Regions from separate parts of the Kitasatospora sp. NPDC005856 genome, predicted to be linked through region 3. Evidence: riboswitches for the same ligand, from Rfam matches in the RefSeq annotation. Region 3 holds a riboswitch; each other region holds the start of a gene.
The links. A riboswitch is a leader RNA that binds a small molecule or an ion and turns the genes downstream of it on or off. The one in region 3 is predicted to bind cyclic di-AMP.
Positions count from the first base shown of each region.

Region 1: linked by a shared signal. The riboswitch ahead of ABZ449_RS34760 (transglycosylase family protein) and the one ahead of ABZ449_RS20015 (M23 family metallopeptidase) in region 3 are both predicted to bind cyclic di-AMP.
Region 2: linked by a shared signal. The riboswitch ahead of ABZ449_RS01530 (hypothetical protein) and the one ahead of ABZ449_RS20015 (M23 family metallopeptidase) in region 3 are both predicted to bind cyclic di-AMP.

Region 1 is NZ_JBEXWT010000091.1:7,592-13,045, reverse strand. Features, by position in the region: gene ABZ449_RS34775 (MazG family protein) at 1-963, shown strand, start outside; gene ABZ449_RS34770 (SDR family NAD(P)-dependent oxidoreductase) at 968-1,390, opposite strand; gene ABZ449_RS34765 (cytochrome P450) at 1,681-3,069, shown strand; cyclic di-AMP (ydaO/yuaA leader) riboswitch at 3,291-3,458, shown strand; gene ABZ449_RS34760 (transglycosylase family protein) at 3,464-4,369, shown strand; gene eno (phosphopyruvate hydratase) at 4,735-5,454, shown strand, end outside.
Region 2 is NZ_JBEXWT010000001.1:355,649-361,102, forward strand. Features, by position in the region: gene ABZ449_RS01515 (TetR family transcriptional regulator) at 91-711, shown strand; gene ABZ449_RS01520 (alpha/beta hydrolase-fold protein) at 996-2,138, shown strand; gene ABZ449_RS01525 (MoaF N-terminal domain-containing protein) at 2,282-2,611, opposite strand; cyclic di-AMP (ydaO/yuaA leader) riboswitch at 3,028-3,193, shown strand; gene ABZ449_RS01530 (hypothetical protein) at 3,196-4,566, shown strand; gene ABZ449_RS01535 (hypothetical protein) at 4,632-5,312, opposite strand.
Region 3 is NZ_JBEXWT010000031.1:17,322-22,775, forward strand. Features, by position in the region: gene ABZ449_RS20010 (hypothetical protein) at 1-836, shown strand, start outside; gene ABZ449_RS20015 (M23 family metallopeptidase) at 964-1,812, opposite strand; cyclic di-AMP (ydaO/yuaA leader) riboswitch at 1,826-1,984, opposite strand; gene ABZ449_RS20020 (YiaA/YiaB family inner membrane protein) at 2,194-2,484, shown strand; gene ABZ449_RS20025 (alpha/beta hydrolase) at 2,590-3,417, shown strand; gene ABZ449_RS20030 (WHG domain-containing protein) at 3,475-4,041, shown strand; gene ABZ449_RS20035 (ATP-binding protein) at 4,409-5,454, shown strand, end outside.

The DNA.
Region 1 (5,454 bases), on a different contig from region 3:
GCGGGGCGGGTGCTGGTGGGGGACGACGGGCATCCGCAGGTGGCGGCGGTGCGGCAGGCCGGGGTGGCGGTGGAGGTCGTGCCGGCCGGGTCGGCGCCCGCGTTGGCGAGGCTGCTGACCGGGCAGCCCGCCGGGGCCGGGCCGACGGTGTGGCTGGGCAGCCCCGACGGGGACCCGGGGCTGACCGACGCGCTGGCGCGGCTCGCGGTGGAGCACGCCGGCGAGGTGCCGGAGATCGAGGTGCTGCCCGGCTCGTACGACCTGCCGGGGTCGCGGCTGCTGGACCTGGTGACGGTGATGGACCGGCTGCGCTCCCCGGGCGGCTGCCCCTGGGACGCCGAGCAGACGCACGAGAGCCTGGTGAAGTACCTGGTCGAGGAGGCGTACGAGCTGGTCGAGGCGATCGAGCACGGGGACCGGGAGACGCTGCGCGAGGAACTGGGCGACGTCCTGTTCCAGGTGTTCTTCCACTCCCGGATCGCCGAGGAGCACCCGATCGAGCCGTTCACCGTCGACGACGTGGCCGGGGACATCGTCGAGAAGCTGATGTACCGGCACCCGCACGTGTTCGGGAACGTCGATGTCGAGGGCGCCGCCGACGCGGAGGCGAACTGGGAGCAGCTGAAGGCGGCCGAGAAGGCGGACCGCGAGTCGGTGCTGGACGGCGTGCCGACCGGGCTGCCGGCGCTGGCGTACACGGCGAAGCTGGTGTCCCGGGTGCGCCGGTCGGGCTTCACGGGGGTGCCGGACGAGCCGTACGAGCTGCCGGCCGAGCTGACCGCCGACTCGGCGGGCCGGCTGCTGCTCGCCGTGGCGCAGCGGGCGCACGACGCCGGGGTGGACGTGGACGCGGCGCTGCGCTCGGCCGCACGCGGTTACCGGGACGCGGTGCGCGCGGCCGAGGGCCTCAAGCCGGACGGGGAGCCCGACGGAGAGCCGGCCGGAGAGTCGGACGAGGCGTAGGCGCTCAGGCCGCCGTGGCGGTGGGCTCCGGCCGCCGCTGCGGCGGGACGAGTTCGCCGATGGCCTCGCCGACGAGGACGACGAGTTCGGCGAGCCGTTCCAGGTCGAGGTGGTCGGGCAGCTCGGCGAGCGAGATGATCCGCTCGCCGCCCGGGCCGGCCACGGCGAACAGGTCGATCGGTCCGAGGTGCTTCTCGGCGGTGTCGACGAGGGCGGCGACGTCGCTGGGGCGGCGGATGTCGCCGCAGACGCCGACGACGGGGCAGCCCGGCCGGTCGAGTTCGGTGGCGAGGTCCTCGGCGATGCCGACGTACTGGTCGGCGATCAGCATTCCGGTGGCGCCGGCCGCGGCGAACCGGCGGGCGAGGCCCGCGCCCGAACCGCCGTCGAGGACCGCGATGACGACGACTGACCCGCTGACCCGCATGGCCTGCTCCTCCCTGTGGGCGACACCGCACCGGCGCCCACGCGTACTGCGGAGGATCGTAGGCACGTCCTGACCCTCCGCAACAGGGATTACCCCTCAGGTGACCAGACTCACGCCCACCCCGCGGCCAAGAGTCGGCCAAGAGCCGTCCACGGGCGGTCCACGGGCGGTCCACTGACCGTCCACGGACAGGCCATGAGCCGTCCATGACGGTTCCCGGCCGGTCGACGGGTCGTCCACGGAGTGTCGGCACGACGGCCGCGGTCGGGCGCACCGGATACGGTCGGTCCATGCCAGCTCAGCCCGACCCCGCCCGGCCCGCCGCGACGCCGTCCGACGCCCCCGCCCAGGCCTCCGCCCCGCAGCTGTTCACCTGGGAGTTCGCCTCCGACCCGTACCCCGCCTACGCCTGGCTGCGCGAGCACGCCCCGGTGCACCGCACCACGCTGCCGAGCGGGGTGGAGGCCTGGCTGGTGACCAGGTACGCGGACGCCCGGCAGGCGCTCGCGGACAGCCGGCTGTCGAAGAACCCGGCGCACCACAGTGAGCAGGCGCACCGCACCGGCCGGGTGGGCATCCCGGGGGAGCGGCAGGCGGACCTGATGACCCACCTGCTGAACATCGACCCGCCGGACCACACCCGGCTGCGCCGGCTGGTGTCGAAGGCGTTCACCCCGCGCCGGGTGGCCGAGTTCGAGCCGCGGGTGCAGCAGCTCACCGACCGGCTGATCGACGGCTTCGCGCAGCGCGGTTCGGCGGACCTGATCCACGAGTTCGCCTTCCCGCTGCCCATCTACGCGATCTGCGACATGCTCGGGGTGCCGGCCGAGGACCAGGACGACTTCCGCGACTGGGCCGGGATGATGCTGCGACACACGAAGCCGGGACACGGCAGTGGCCAACGCGGCGGCGTGGGGCGGGCGGTGAAGCGGATGCGGGCGTACCTGCTGGAGCTGATCCACCGCAAGCGCGCGGACCTCGGGGACGACCTGATCTCCGGTCTGATCCGGGCGGGCGACCACGGCGAGCACCTGACCGAGAACGAGGCCGCGGCGATGGCCTTCATCCTCCTGTTCGCGGGCTTCGAGACGACCGTGAACCTGATCGGCAACGGCACGTACGCCCTGCTGCGCAATCCGGAGCAGCGCCGGTTGCTGCAGGAGTCGGTGGCCCGCGGGGAGAGCGCGCTGCTGGAGACCGGCATCGAGGAACTCCTGCGCTACGACGGGCCGGTGGAGCTGGCGACCTGGCGGTTCGCGACCCGTCCGCTGACCATCGGCGGGGTGGACATCCCGGTCGGCGATCCGGTGCTGGTGGTGCTCGCCGCGGCGGACCGCGACCCGGCCCGGTTCGCGGACGAGAACACCCTGGACCTGGCCCGAACGGACAACCCCCACCTGGGCTTCGGGCACGGCATCCACTACTGCATCGGCGCTCCGCTCGCCCGGCTGGAGGGCCGTGCCGCGCTGGCCACGCTGCTCTCCCGGCTGCCGGATCTGCGGCTCGCGGAACGCCCGGAGGATCTGCGGTGGCGCGGCGGTCTGATCATGCGTGGGCTGCGCGAACTTCCGGTGGAATTCAGCCCGGAGAACCGCTCTCCGCACGCTCCTCCGCACACTCCTCCGCGCACCCCTCCGGAGGCCTCTCCGAACGCTCCCGCCGCGCCCGCGACACGCTGAGGTCGCGCTGACGGGACGTCGCGAATCGCCTGCTGGCGGGGGTGTGAACAACCATCAATCCGGACATAACACCGCCGTTGGTAGGCGATCGAGCACAGGCCGTAATTATCGTGTGATATCGACGATATGAGCTTGTGATTGGTCTGAAGATCTGTCTACTCTCCCTGGAGTTCGCAGCTGCGGACCTCGTACGCGGAACGCCGAGTCCTGCCCGCCGCGCCACGGGAAACCGACCAGAACCCTGGGCAGGGGCGGGGGAACCAGGTTTTTTGCCGTCTCCCCACGGCTTGGGGTGAAGCCGCCCGAGCGGAACGTTTCCGCATACGGCGGCCGGGCCACCTCCCGGTCCGAACCCGACAGCTCACCTCGCAGGCGTGCGGAGAGGGACCTCTTCATGCTGTTCGTTGGAACTGGCCGTCACCGTCGTCGCACCCAGGCCGAGAAGGCCATCGCCGTCGCCGGTGTGGCCGGCGTCGGACTCGCGATGCCGCTCCTCACCGCCACCGGCGCCTCCGCGGCCCCGGCCTCCACCTGGGACGCCGTCGCCCAGTGCGAGAGCGGCGGCAACTGGAGCATCAACACCGGCAACGGCTTCTACGGCGGCCTCCAGTTCACCTCCAGCACCTGGAAGGCGTACGGCGGCACCGCCTACGCGCCGCAGGCCAACCAGGCCAGCAAGGGCCAGCAGATCTCGGTCGCCGAGAAGGTGCTGGCCTCGCAGGGTCCGGGCGCCTGGCCGGTCTGCTCCCAGAAGGCCGGTCTGACCAAGGGCGGCGCCCCGGCCGCGGTCGACACCTCCTCGGACGCCAAGCCGCAGTCCGCCCCCAAGCAGCAGACCCCGAAGCCCGCCGCCAAGCCGGCCGAGAAGCCGGTCGCGCAGCAGCCCGTCGCCCAGAAGCCGGCCCAGAAGCCCGCCGCGCAGCCGGTCCAGCAGGCCGCCCCGCAGCAGCAGGCGCAGCCGCAGGCCCCGGGCTTCTCCGGCAAGGCCGGCTGGGACGCCGACGCCAAGGTGTACTGGTACCAGAACAACGGCGCCTGGTACTGGACCAGCCACCAGGGCGTCTACCAGCAGTACGCCGGCCAGGCCGCCGCCCAGCCGCAGTACGCCCCGCAGGCCGCGCAGTCGGCCCCGCAGGCCGCCGGCCACGACTACACCGTCCGCGCCGGTGACACCCTGTCGACCATCGCCACCGCCCAGGGCGTGTCCGGCGGCTGGCACGCGCTGTACGAGCAGAACCACGCCACCGTCGGCGGCGACCCGAACCTGATCATGCCCGGCCAGGTGCTGCACTTCGGCTGAGCCGGCCCGCCCGACGCCGGCCCGCCCGACGCCGGCCCGTAGCGCCCGCGATCGCAAGCCGCGGCCGTGCCCGCGGCCGCAAGCCGCGCCCGCCGACGCGCCCGGCGCCGGCGCCGCCTCACCCCGCCGTCCGAAGGGGACCGGTCCTACCGGTCCCCTTCGTCCGCATTCGCCCGCTCCGGTGGGACAAGCTGGGACAAGCAGGTGAACTACCGGTGGGTAGTGGGGCCACACGCTGAGACGGGACCGAGGCGGACGTGGCCCCGGGAGCCCGGGCGGTTAGGCTCTGGTCGTAACGACTCCGCAATCGTCCTGCTGACAGCACCACCGTCAGACCGGACCCTGCTTCCGCAAGGAGATGCCTCGTGCCGTCCATCGATGTCGTCGTAGCCCGTGAGATCCTCGACTCGCGCGGCAACCCCACGGTCGAGGTCGAGGTCGGCCTCGACGACGGCAGCACGGGTCGTGCCGCTGTGCCGTCGGGTGCCTCCACCGGTGCCTTCGAGGCCCTGGAGCTGCGCGACGGTGACAAGAACCGCTACTTCGGCAAGGGCGTCGAGAAGGCCGTCCTGGCCGTCATCGAGCAGATCGGCCCGGAGCTCGTCGGCTACGACGCCACCGAGCAGCGCCTGATCGACCAGGCCATGCTGGACCTGGACGCCACCCCGGACAAGTCCTCGCTGGGCGCCAACGCCATCCTGGGCGTCTCGCTGGCCGTCGCGCACGCCGCCTCCGAGGCCAGCGACCTGCCGCTGTTCCGCTACCTGGGCGGCCCGAACGCGCACGTCCTGCCGGTCCCGATGATGAACATCCTCAACGGTGGGTCGCACGCGGACTCCAACGTCGACATCCAGGAGTTCATGATCGCCCCGATCGGCGCGGAGTCCTTCTCCGAGGCCGTCCGCTGGGGCGTCGAGGTCTACCACACGCTCAAGGGCGTGCTGAAGGAGCGCGGCCTGTCCACCGGCCTGGGCGACGAGGGCGGCTTCGCCCCGAACCTGGACTCCAACCGCGAGGCCCTGGACCTCATCGTCGAGGCCATCCAGAAGGCCGGCTACGAGCCCGGCCGTGACGTCGCGCTGGCC
Region 2 (5,454 bases), on a different contig from region 3:
ACGCCTAGGTGACACGTTGTGCCAACAAGTCCATTCGTGCCGAACCGTCGCGACGTGCCGCCTTGGCATCCGCACGCGTAGGCTGACCCCGTGACCGGACGCCCGACCCTGACCCAGCGCCGCCGTGAGGCCACCCGGCTGGAGATCGCCCGTACCGCCGCCGCGCTCTTCGCCGAACGGGGCACGGACGCGACCACCGCCGAGGAGATCGCCCTCGCCGCGGGCATCTCGCTGCGCACCTTCTACCGGTACTTCTCCGTCAAGGAGGACGCCGTCGCCCCGCTGCTCGCGTCGGGCGGGCAGGAGTGGGTGGAGCTGTTCGCGGCGAGCCCCGCGGACCTGCCGCTACTCGAGGCGCTGGAGCGTGCGGCGGTCGCGTCGCTGACCCCGGCCGACGACGCGCGGGCGGAGATGATGCGGTGGGCCCGCGGTCTGTTGCGCGACCCGAAGCTGAACGCCACCTGGCAGCGCGTCCACGCCGACTCGGAGGAGCGGCTGCGGGCCGCCCTCACCGAGCGCTGCCCGGACGGCACCGACCCGCTGGAGATCCGGCTGGCGGCCGCCGCCGCGACCGCGGCGATCCGGGTGGCCCTGGAGCAGTGGGCCTCCTCCGATGCGCCGCTCGCCGGTCCGGGTTCCCCGCAGGATCTCGGCGCGCGCTGCATGCGCGAGCTCGCAGCGGGGCTACGGCTGTGGGGGCGGGTCGGCTGAGCCCGGGCCGGGGGTCAGGGGGGTGACCGTGGTCGACAGCCGACAGCCGACAGCCGACAGCCGACAGCCGACAGCCGACAGATTTCAGATGACAACTTTCGAAATCTGTTATCTGAACGTTGTCATCGCTCCGCCCCGCTCCCCGTGACCTCCCAGCCGCCGTCAGCTTCCTCCCAGCTGGGGTTAGGGTTGATCCTCGCGCCCCGGCAGGGGGAACCGGGGTGACCTCCTCGGATGTCCCCAGCGGAGGGGACTGGAGTTCGAGGCGTGGGAGCAAGCAGGGCATGGGTCTGACGAGCCACAAGGTGCTGGCGCTGACCGCACTGATCGCGGTCGCAATGATGGTCGGCACGGTCTGGCTGTGGCCCAGACTCGCGAAGAAGAGCTGGCGGGCGGTGCTCGGCCGGATCGGCGCACTGCTCGCCACCCAGCTCGCGGTGCTCGCCACGCTCGGCCTGGTCGCCAACAACTACTTCGCCTTCTACAGCAGTTGGGGCGACCTGCTGGGCATCGGCGACACCGGACCGGTGGTCATCCACAACAAGGCGGACGCCTCCGGCCGGCTGATGGTGGAGACGATGGGCCAGGCCGCGGTCAAGGGCGGCGGCGCGATGGGCCGTGAGCCCAGCCAGTCCGGCGAGATCCGCAAGGTCCGGATCGACGGCGCGGTCAGCCGGCTGTCCACCGAGGGCTACGTCTACCTGCCCCCGCAGTACTTCCAGCCGGAGTACGCCCAGAAGCAGTTCCCGGCCGTGATCGTCAGCACCGGATTCCCAGGAATCGCCGAGAACCTGATCACCCGCTTCAACTACCCGGGTGCCGCGCTCAAGCTGCTGCAGGAAGGGCGGATGCAGCCGACCGTCATGGTCCTGGTGCGTCCCTCGCCCGCGCTGCCGCAGGACACCGAGTGCGAGGACATCCCGAACGGCCCGCAGTCCGACACCTACTTCACCAAGGACGTGCCCTCGGCGATCCAGGCCAGCTACCGGGTCTCCTCGGACCCGCAGGCCTGGGCCTTCATGGGCAACTCGACCGGTGGCTACTGCGCGCTCAAGCTGGCCATGCGCCACCCGGACGTCTTCCCGACCGCCGTCGCGCTCTCCGCCTACTACGACGCGGCCGACGACCCGACCACGGGTGACCTCTTCGGCGGCAGCAAGCAGCGCCGCGACGAGGCCAACCTGATGTGGCGGCTGAAGAACCTGCCGCAGCCGAAGGTGTCCGTGCTGCTGGCCGGCACCAAGAAGGGGGACGGCAACTACCGGCAGGAGACCGAGGCCTTCGTCAACGCGGTACAGAGCCCGATGAAGGTCTCGTACAGCATGCTGGACAACGGCGGCCACAACTTCGAGACCTGGAGCGCCCTGCTGCCCTCCTCGCTGGAGTGGCTGTCCCAGCACCTCAAGGTGCCGAACCAGACCGTCTGAACGGACCCGGCCGAGCCTGACCGGCCGAATGATCGAACCCCCGGAGCCTCAGCCCCGGGGGTTCGATCATTCAGGTCGTCCAGGTCGTCCAGGTCGTCCAGGTCGTTCAGGAGCCGTCCGGCCCCGTCCGGCGGTCCCAGCGCTCAGGCCACCCGCTCCAGCGTCCCGGTGTGCAGCTCGCCGACCCGGCCGCCCTCGCCCTCGAAGGTCCAGAAGGCCCGCACGGTCAGCTTGCCGAGGTCCATCACGTGGCTGACGGTGATCCCGCTCTGTTCGGTCCAGCTGACGAAGTAGATCTCGGGCGCGACCTCGGCGACGTGCAGCCGCACGTCCTCCCACTGGCCCGCGGACTCGCCGAGGCCCTCCCAGCGCAGCCGCGTGCCGTCGGCCGAGTAGGTGTTGCGGAAGGCCGCGCCGTTGTCGGCCTGGAAGAGGTAGGTGCGGCCGGCGAAGGCGGGCAGGGGCGCGGTCATGGTGGGGCGGGTCCTCGTCTCTGTCAGGTCGTGGCGAGCATCCGGTCGGGCTCGCCGCTCTTGTGCACGGCGGATGATGTCCGACCTCCAATTTATCCGACCGGGTGCACTCGGTCAGGCAGTCGCCACGGTACGGTCCGCCATCACGCGGCCGCCCGGGTGTGCGACCGGCACATGGGCAGGGCCGCACACCGCTCCTGCCGCCCGGCCGGCTGGGTGATCCCCGTCCTACTCCTCCCGCCCTGTCCGTGATCAACTCGGCTGCCACGCAGCGTCGTTGATCGACACCGCTGTGAGCTGCGCGACAACCCGCCCGGCCGAGTTGTCCGCTCACGTACGGCCTGCCTAGCCTGCAACGGTCGTCCGCCCTCGCGGACCCCGCCGCCGGGACGCCGAGTCCTGTCCACCCGTGGGCGGGTCACCGAGCACCACAGCGGACGGGAGCGGGGGAACCAAGGTCAGCGCCCGGCCCGTACGCCCCTGCGTACGGGCCGCGGCTAGGGGTGAAGCCGCTCCCCAGGTGGCCGGGCAGCCTCAGCCCGAACCCGACAGCTCACCTCGCAGGCGTCGCAGAGGTCACCCCCATGCCCAAGCCTGCCGGCTCCATGCCGCGGCCCGCGCTCGCGCCCGCCCGCCGTCGCGGTCCACGCCACGCCCGTCCGTCCCGCCGCGGCCGCAACGCCGCCCTCGCCGCCACCGGGGCGCTCGCCATCAGCGGTGCCGGTCTGCTCGGCCTGTCGTCCGTCAGCGGGGCCCAGGCCGTCACGGCGCCGACCGTCACGGCGCCGACCGTGACCGCGCCGACCGTGACCGCCGTGCCGACGGTCTCCGCGCCGACCGTCACCCAGGACCGGCTCGGCCCCGCCACCATGGTCGCGGGCAAGGCCACCGCCGCCTCGCTCGGTCTGCACTCCTCGGCCTGCGTCACCGCGAGGACTGTCGGCGTGGGCGTGCGCGACGCGCGCGGCAACAACCTCGACTTCCCCGGCAAGGCCTCCGACGTGCAGATCTGCCCGAGCGGGTTCGACTTCACCAGCGGCGCGCGTGCCCTGCCTGCCGGGACGTACACCCGGTTCGGCTTCTGGCAGGACCTCGGCGGCACCTGGCACAACCTGTCCTCGCAGCGGCTGGTGGTCTCGGCGGCCGGGACGTCCACGCCGACCCCGACCCCGACCCCGACCCCGGCCCCGACCCCGGCCCCGACCACCGATCCGACGACCAAGCCGACCACGCCGAACCCGAGCACCGCGGCGCCGTCATCCCCGGTCGCCGGCAAGTCGCTGACCTGGTCGGACGAGTTCAACGGCGCGATCAGCTGGGGCCGGCGCTGGGTCGGCGACAAGAGCACCGCGTACCGGTACGCCAATCACAACCCGGGCGACAACAAGCTCGACTGGCTGAACAGGAACAACGTCAGCGTCGCCAACGGGGTCGCCACCTTCACCGCCACGCCCGGCGGTCCGGCCCTGGAGAACGGCAAGCGGTCCTGGAACACCGGCTTCCTGACCACCGAGGGTTCCGACGAGGGCTTCCAGGTCAGGACCGGCGACTACGCCGAGACCCGGGTCGAGCTGCCCGCCGACAGCGGCGCCTGGCCGGCCCTGTGGACCTGGAAGAACGGCAACGGGGAGATCGACTCATTCGAGTACCACCCCGACAACCCGAACCTGCTGGAGCTGACCAACCACGTCAACCCGGGCAATGCCAGATACCACACCGACGCGAGCGCCGTCGCGAAGGGCCGGTGGGTGACCATCGGCACCCACTACGGCGCCAATTCGGTGGACTGGTACGTCAACGGCGTCAAGGTCTTCTCGGACGGCAGGGGCGTCGGCGCCAACTGGTCGGCGTACCTGATCCTCAACCTCTCCGTGTCTGCGGGGCAGTACCATCCGGCGCCGCAGGGGGCCGCCCCGATCACGTTCGCCGCCGACTACGTCCGCGTCTTCCGGTAGGACCGGGGTCACCGCCGGGCCGGTCCCGCCGGTCGGCCCGGTCCCACCGGCGGGATACGGCCGGTTCAGGCGCCGGCAGCCGTCTCTGCCACCGTGATGTCGAACGGCTGCCGGTTGTCGTCCTCGTTCCGGTCGTCCGCGCTGCGCACCGTGACCGAGCCGCCGCTCAGTCTGCCCACCGGCAGCTCAGGGTCGAGCCGGACCGGGACGAGCGCGGTCGCGCTGCGCCCCTCCCGCAGCCCGGCGCCGAACACGCACCGCACGACGCGGCCGTGGCCCGTCACCCGGCAGTCGGACGGGAAGTACGGGCCCTGCGGGCTGACGCCCTCCGGCAGGGTGATCACGACCGTGAACGGGGAGGCGGTGGTGTCCGGGCCCCGGTTGTCGACGAAGGCGTGGATGGTGGTGGTGCCGCCGGGTGTGGCCGGATCCGGGTCCATCCGGACCACTTCCAGGTCGGAGTCGGACGGTCGAGCGGCGGCCGGCGCGGGCAGCGTGGAGGCCCCGTGCGCCCCCGAACCGGAACCTGAATCGGAGCCGGAGCCGGAACCGGAACCGGCCGTGGCCCCCGCCGCGGGCTTGGCCGGAGCCGGCAGGGTGGAGGCGGTGGCCGTCGCCGGCGCGGGCAGGGTGGACGCCCCGGGCGTGCCCGTCGCGACGACCTCCACCGCGGGCCGGGGCTCGGGCCGCAGCAGGGCCCAGGACGGGTCGGTGGCCAGCACCGTCACCGCGCACCCTGCCGCCACGGCCGCGACCAGCCCGGCCCCGCCGAACCCCCTGCCCCTCGCGGCACGCCGGCCGCCGCCACCCCGCCCCCGACCGCCTTGAACGCCGCCCCGTACGTCCCGGTGCTGCTGTTCCATCCCCGTTCACCCTGCCCTCGCGTCC
Region 3 (5,454 bases):
CCGCCGACCTGCTCGCCTGGGCGGCCGAGCAGGGCCGCGCGCCGGTGGCCGGGGCGCCGCTGCGCGCGGTGCTGGCGCTGCTGGAGCTGGGCGAGGGCAGGATGCACGACGGCTGGCCCGAACTGACCTCCAACGCGGTGGAGCACCTGCTCTACGAGCGGCTCCACCTGTACGTCCAACCCGCACCCGAGGAGGACCCGCTCGCCTACGGCGACGCCGTCCGGCTGCTGATCGACCACCAGCGGGCGGCCCGACGGCTGAACGCCAAGCGCCAGGAGCGGCTGCACGCGGAGGCCGAGTGGCAGGGCGAGGTCGCGGCCGGGCTGCTGCGCCGCGCCGATCTGGTGACCTGGCCGCGGCTGTACGCGCTGCTGCTGCACGCGCACGGGGCGGACGTCACCGACGAAGCGGCGGTGCGGGACTGGCTGGCCGGTTTCGGCGAGCTCGCGGAGGAGGAGCGGCTGGCCGCGTACGAGGCGCTGGTGCCGGCCGGCTGGCTGGACGAGCCGGACGAGCAGGGCTGGGGCCCGGGCCGGGTACTGTCGGTCGGCATGGCCACGGACGGCGCCCGGCGACTGCTGGAGCAGGGCCTGATGCGGCGCAGCTACCGCAACCTGGCCGAGCTGACCGCGCAGGGGCGGCCGATGCCGGACGAACTGGCCGGTGACTTCGGGCAGTTCGAGGAGGCGGCGGTCGACGCGGCGCTCGACCTGTTCGGCGACTGGACGGTTCCCGGGCTGCCGCGGCTGCTGGTGACGGAGTTCCCGGAGCTGGCGCCGGAGCCGGGCCAGGAGGAGATCGAGGCGTACCTGGCGCAGCTGCCCGCCGAGGAGTGAGACCGCACGGCGAAGGCCCCCGGCCCCGGAGCGGCTGCTCCGGGGCCGGGGGCCTTCGTGCGAGTGCGTCGGACCTCGCGCGCGCGTCGGGCCACTGCGCGGGTGCGCCGGGCCTGTCGCGGGTGGGTCAGGGGTTGAGGCCGCGCTGCTGGAGCCAGGGCTCCGGGTCGACCGGGGCGCCGCCGCCGGGGCGGACCTCCATGTGCAGGTGCGGGCCGGTGACGTTGCCGGTCGCGCCGACCTTGCCGATCTGCTGGCCGGCGGCGACCTTGCCGGAGCCCTTGGTGATCGAGGAGAGGTGGCAGTACCAGATCTCGGTGCCGTCGGGCAGGGTCTCGACGATCCGGTAGCCGTACGAGCCGGCCCAGCCGGCCGAGGTGATGGTGCCCTGGCCGAGCGCGTGGACCGGAGTGCCGGTGTCGGCGGCGAAGTCCAGACCGGTGTGCAGGTTGGCCCAGTAGCGGGCGCTCTGGCCGTAGTGGGCGGAGAGCCGGTAGTCCTGCACCGGGAGGGTGAGGGCGGCGGCCTGGGCCCGCTCGGCCTCCTCGGCGGCGCGCTTGGCCTCGGCCTCCTTGGCGGCGGCCTTGGCCTCCGCCTCCTGCGCGGCCTGGAGCCGGGCGGTCTCCTCGGCGGCGGTGCGCTGGCTGTCGGCCTGGTTCTGGATGCGGGCGGCGAGCGCGAGGCCGGGGTCGGCGGAGAGGGCGACGGGAGTCTCGTCCGGGACCTCGACGGCGGGGGCGGCGGCCGGGGTCGCCGAGGCGAAGCCGGTGGCGCCCAGGGTGGCGGCGACGGCGGTGACGCCGAGCAGCGGGGAGGCTCCGCGGGTCTGACGCGGCATCCGGTGCCGGTTGGTCTCGACCTCCGTGGCGAAGCCCTCCGGGCCGAAGGCCTCGGGGCCGTCCGTGCCGGGGTGGTCGAGGAGCTGGGTACCGGCTGCGAAGCCGGCCGGGTGTGCCGGGGTGTGCGTCGACGCCACGGGAGGCGCGCTCCTTTCCTTCCTTCGCGCCTACCGGGTTAGCTGACGGGTTCGGAGCAGGAAGGTCTCCTACGGCCGGGCCGGGGCCCCGCCGATTCACCCCAAGGAACGTGGTTCCCCGGCTCCCCGACCTGCCCGGAGGCGGGTCCGCGGGATTAGGCGACGGCGCACGGTGCCGTCTGGGTACGGCGTTGACAACCGCGCTGCGTTATCAAACGTTAATCCTAGGAGGCTCCGATTCCAAGCCATCCGTTCGGAGCAGCCTAGGGCAAAGTGATCGGACGTCAACGAACGACACCGCCGAACCGGCCTCCCGTACACAGCCCCATCTGAGTACCGCTACTCATGTGCGCCCCCTCCGGACGGCCGCATCCTGACGCCATGAGCGCACCGATGCAGACCCGCACCACGGCCGCGTACCACATCCAGGCCGTCCTCTCCTTCGCCCTGTCGGCCACCGCCCTCGCCGCCGGGATCGCCTACCTGCCGGTCGGCGGCTGGACCAGGGCCTTCCTCGGGATCGGCCTCCTCTACACCGTCACCTCCGCGTTCACGCTGGCGAAGGTGATCCGGGACCGGCAGGAGTCCAACGAGATGGTCACCCGGGTGGACCAGGCCCGGCTGGAGAAGCTGCTCAGCGAGCACGACCCGTTCAAGGTGGAGGGAGCGTGACCGCTCCACGGCCGACCGCTTGACGGCTAAGGCTATTAGCCTTAGCTTTGTGGCTATCGGCACTCACCGCCGACGTCCCGCACCGGCGGCCCGAGGAGGACCACCATGAACGGCACCATCACCCCGAGCACCCAGTACCTGACCGTTCCCGGCGGCCGGGTCGCCTTCGACGACACCCGGCAGGGCCACGGCACCCCCGTCGTCCTGCTCCCGGGCATGCTCGACAGCCGGGCCGCGTACCGGCACCTGCGCCCACTGCTCGTCGCCGCCGGCCACCGCGTCGTCACCATGGACCTGCGGGGCTTCGGCGAGTCCTCCGTCGCGTGGGACGACTACGGCCCCGCCGCCGTCGCCGGCGACGTCCTCGCCCTGCTCGACCACCTCGGCATCGAGCGCGCCGTCCTCGCCGGGAACTCCTACACCGGGGCGACCGTCGTCAAGGCCGCCGGGGACGCGCCCGAGCGGGTCGCCGGGATCGTGCTGATCGACGCCTTCGTCGAGAACCCGCCGCCGGGCGCCCTCATGCGCACCGTCATGGGCCTGATGGGCGTCGCCCTCGTCCACTGGCCGGCCTCCTGGGGCTTCTACCTGCGTCGGATGGCCTTCCCGGGCGCCAAGCCCGCCGACTTCGACGCGTACGTGGACGGGCTGGTCGCCGCGCTGCGCACCCCGGGGCGCAAGGCCGCCGTCCGCGGGCAGGTCCACGGCGACTCGGCGCCGGTCGGCTGGACGGCCGCGGTGCGGTGCCCGGCGCTGGTGGTCATGGGCAGCAAGGACCCCGACTTCCCGAAGCCGGAGCTCGTCGCCGACCGGCAGGCCGCCGCGCTCGGCGCTCGCAAGGCGATGATCGAGGGGTCCGGGCACTATCCGATGGCCGACAACCCGACCGCCACCGCGGACGCCCTGCTGCCGTTCCTGGCCGAGCTCGGCTGAGCCCCGACCCACCCCGTCCGACCCACCCGACGCCGTACGTACGGAGAGACCGAACCCATGCCCCGCGTAGGACTGACCCCCGGGCAGGTCGTCGACCACGCCCTCGCCCTCATCGACGAGCAGGGCGCCGAGGCCCTCACCCTGGCCTCCGTCGCCGCCCGGGCCGGGGTCGCCACCCCTTCTCTGTACAAGCACGTCAGCGGCGGCCTGGCCGAACTGCGGCGACTGATCGCCGTCCGGGTCACCGGGGACCTGGCCGACCGGCTGGCCACCGCGGCCGTCGGACGCAGCGGGGACGACGCCGTCGCCGCCGTCATGCGCGCCTACCACGCGTACGCCACCGAGCACCCGCACCGCTACAGCGCCCTCCCGCAGGCCCCGCAGCCCGACGACGAGCTGGCCCACGCGGCCGCCCGGCTCGTCGGCGTGATCGTCGCCGTGCTGCGGGAGTACGGCCTCGACGGCTCCGAGGCGATCCACGCCGCCCGCACCGTCCGTTCCCTCGCCCACGGCTTCGCCGCCCTCACCACCGCGGGCGCCTTCCAGCTCGCCGAGGACCTCGCCACCACCCACGACCGGCTCATCGCCATCCTCACCACCGGCCTCCGCACCTGGCCCGCGTAGCAGGCCGGGCCACGAAGGAGTCCGGCCCGCGAAGGAGCCCGACCCAGGGGGAGTCCGGCCCGCGAAGGAGGCCGGCCCGCGCAGCGGGCCGCCCGTGCGCCGCCGCTCGCGCACCGGGCGGCACCCCTTCGGCGACACCGTGCGCACAGGCCCCACACATCGTGGAGCGCGATCCGGCCGTCAGGCTCGACTCCGGCGCTCCCCGCCGTCGCCGGTCAGGCCGCTCCACGGCTCGTCAGGCGGAGGGATCGCGGGCGAACGAGTCCCGATTGACGCCGAATTGACTCGATATTGACGAGATCCGGTCACTTGGCGAGATCCGTTCACACCTTCGTAGGATCATCACCCTAGAATTCGCGGCGTGACGATGACTCAGTGGTCCGTAACGGCAACCGGCGTGCTCGCCGTCCTCGCCCTCGTGGCCGCCGCGCGGTACCGCGCCGTTTCCGTCACCCAACGCCGCCGCGCCGACCGGCTGCACGGCGAACTCCTCGGCCTCCAGGAACAACTGGCCGCCGAACTCTCCCGCCGCGGCGAGGACCTCGCCGCCGTCCAGCAGGAGCAGGAGCACACCGCCTCCACCCAACGGGCCTTCCTCAGCGTCGCCCGCCGGATCCTGGTGATGGCCCACGACCAGCAGGCGCTGCTGGACGAGATGGAGCGCACCCACGACGACCCCGCCCTGCTGGAGGGCCTGCTCAAGGCCGACCACGCGGCCGCCCAACAGGCCCGGCTGGCCCAGACCCTGGCCGTGCTGTGCGGCGCGCGGGCCGGCCGGCACTGGCCGGAACCGGTCTCCCTGGAGGACGTCGTCCGCGGCGCCCAGTCGCGCATCCTGCCGTTCCAGCGCGTGGTGGTGCGCAGCCGGACCGAGACCGCGGTGGTCGGCGCCGCCGCCGAGGCGCTGATCCACGCGATCGCCGAACTGCTGGACAACGCCACCCGCTACTCCCCGCCCAGCACCCAGGTGTTCGTCACCCTGATGCCGGTGCACAACGGCGCCGTCATCGAGATCGACGACGGCGGCGTCGGCATGCCCGAACAGGCCGTCGCCAAGGCCGCGGCCGCACTGGCCGGCGGCAGCACCCTGGAGGTCTCCCGGCTGGGCGAGGTGCCGCAGCTGGGGCTCGCCGCGGTCGGCCGGCTCGCCGAGCAGTACGGCTTCCGGGTCACGCTCAGCTCGGCGCCCTCGCCGTACGGCGGCGTGCGCGTCGTCCTGCTGCTGCCCAACGCGCTGCTCACCGAGCCGCTGCCGCCCACCGTCCCCGGCCTCGGGCCGGACGACCGGGCGTTCAACCCCGGCCCCCGACCGGCGTCTCCCGCCGATCACCCCCTGCTGGAGACCCCGCCCTCCGGCCGGCACGCCGCCACCGGAGACACCCCTCCCCCGCTGCCCCGCCGGAGCCACCGGCG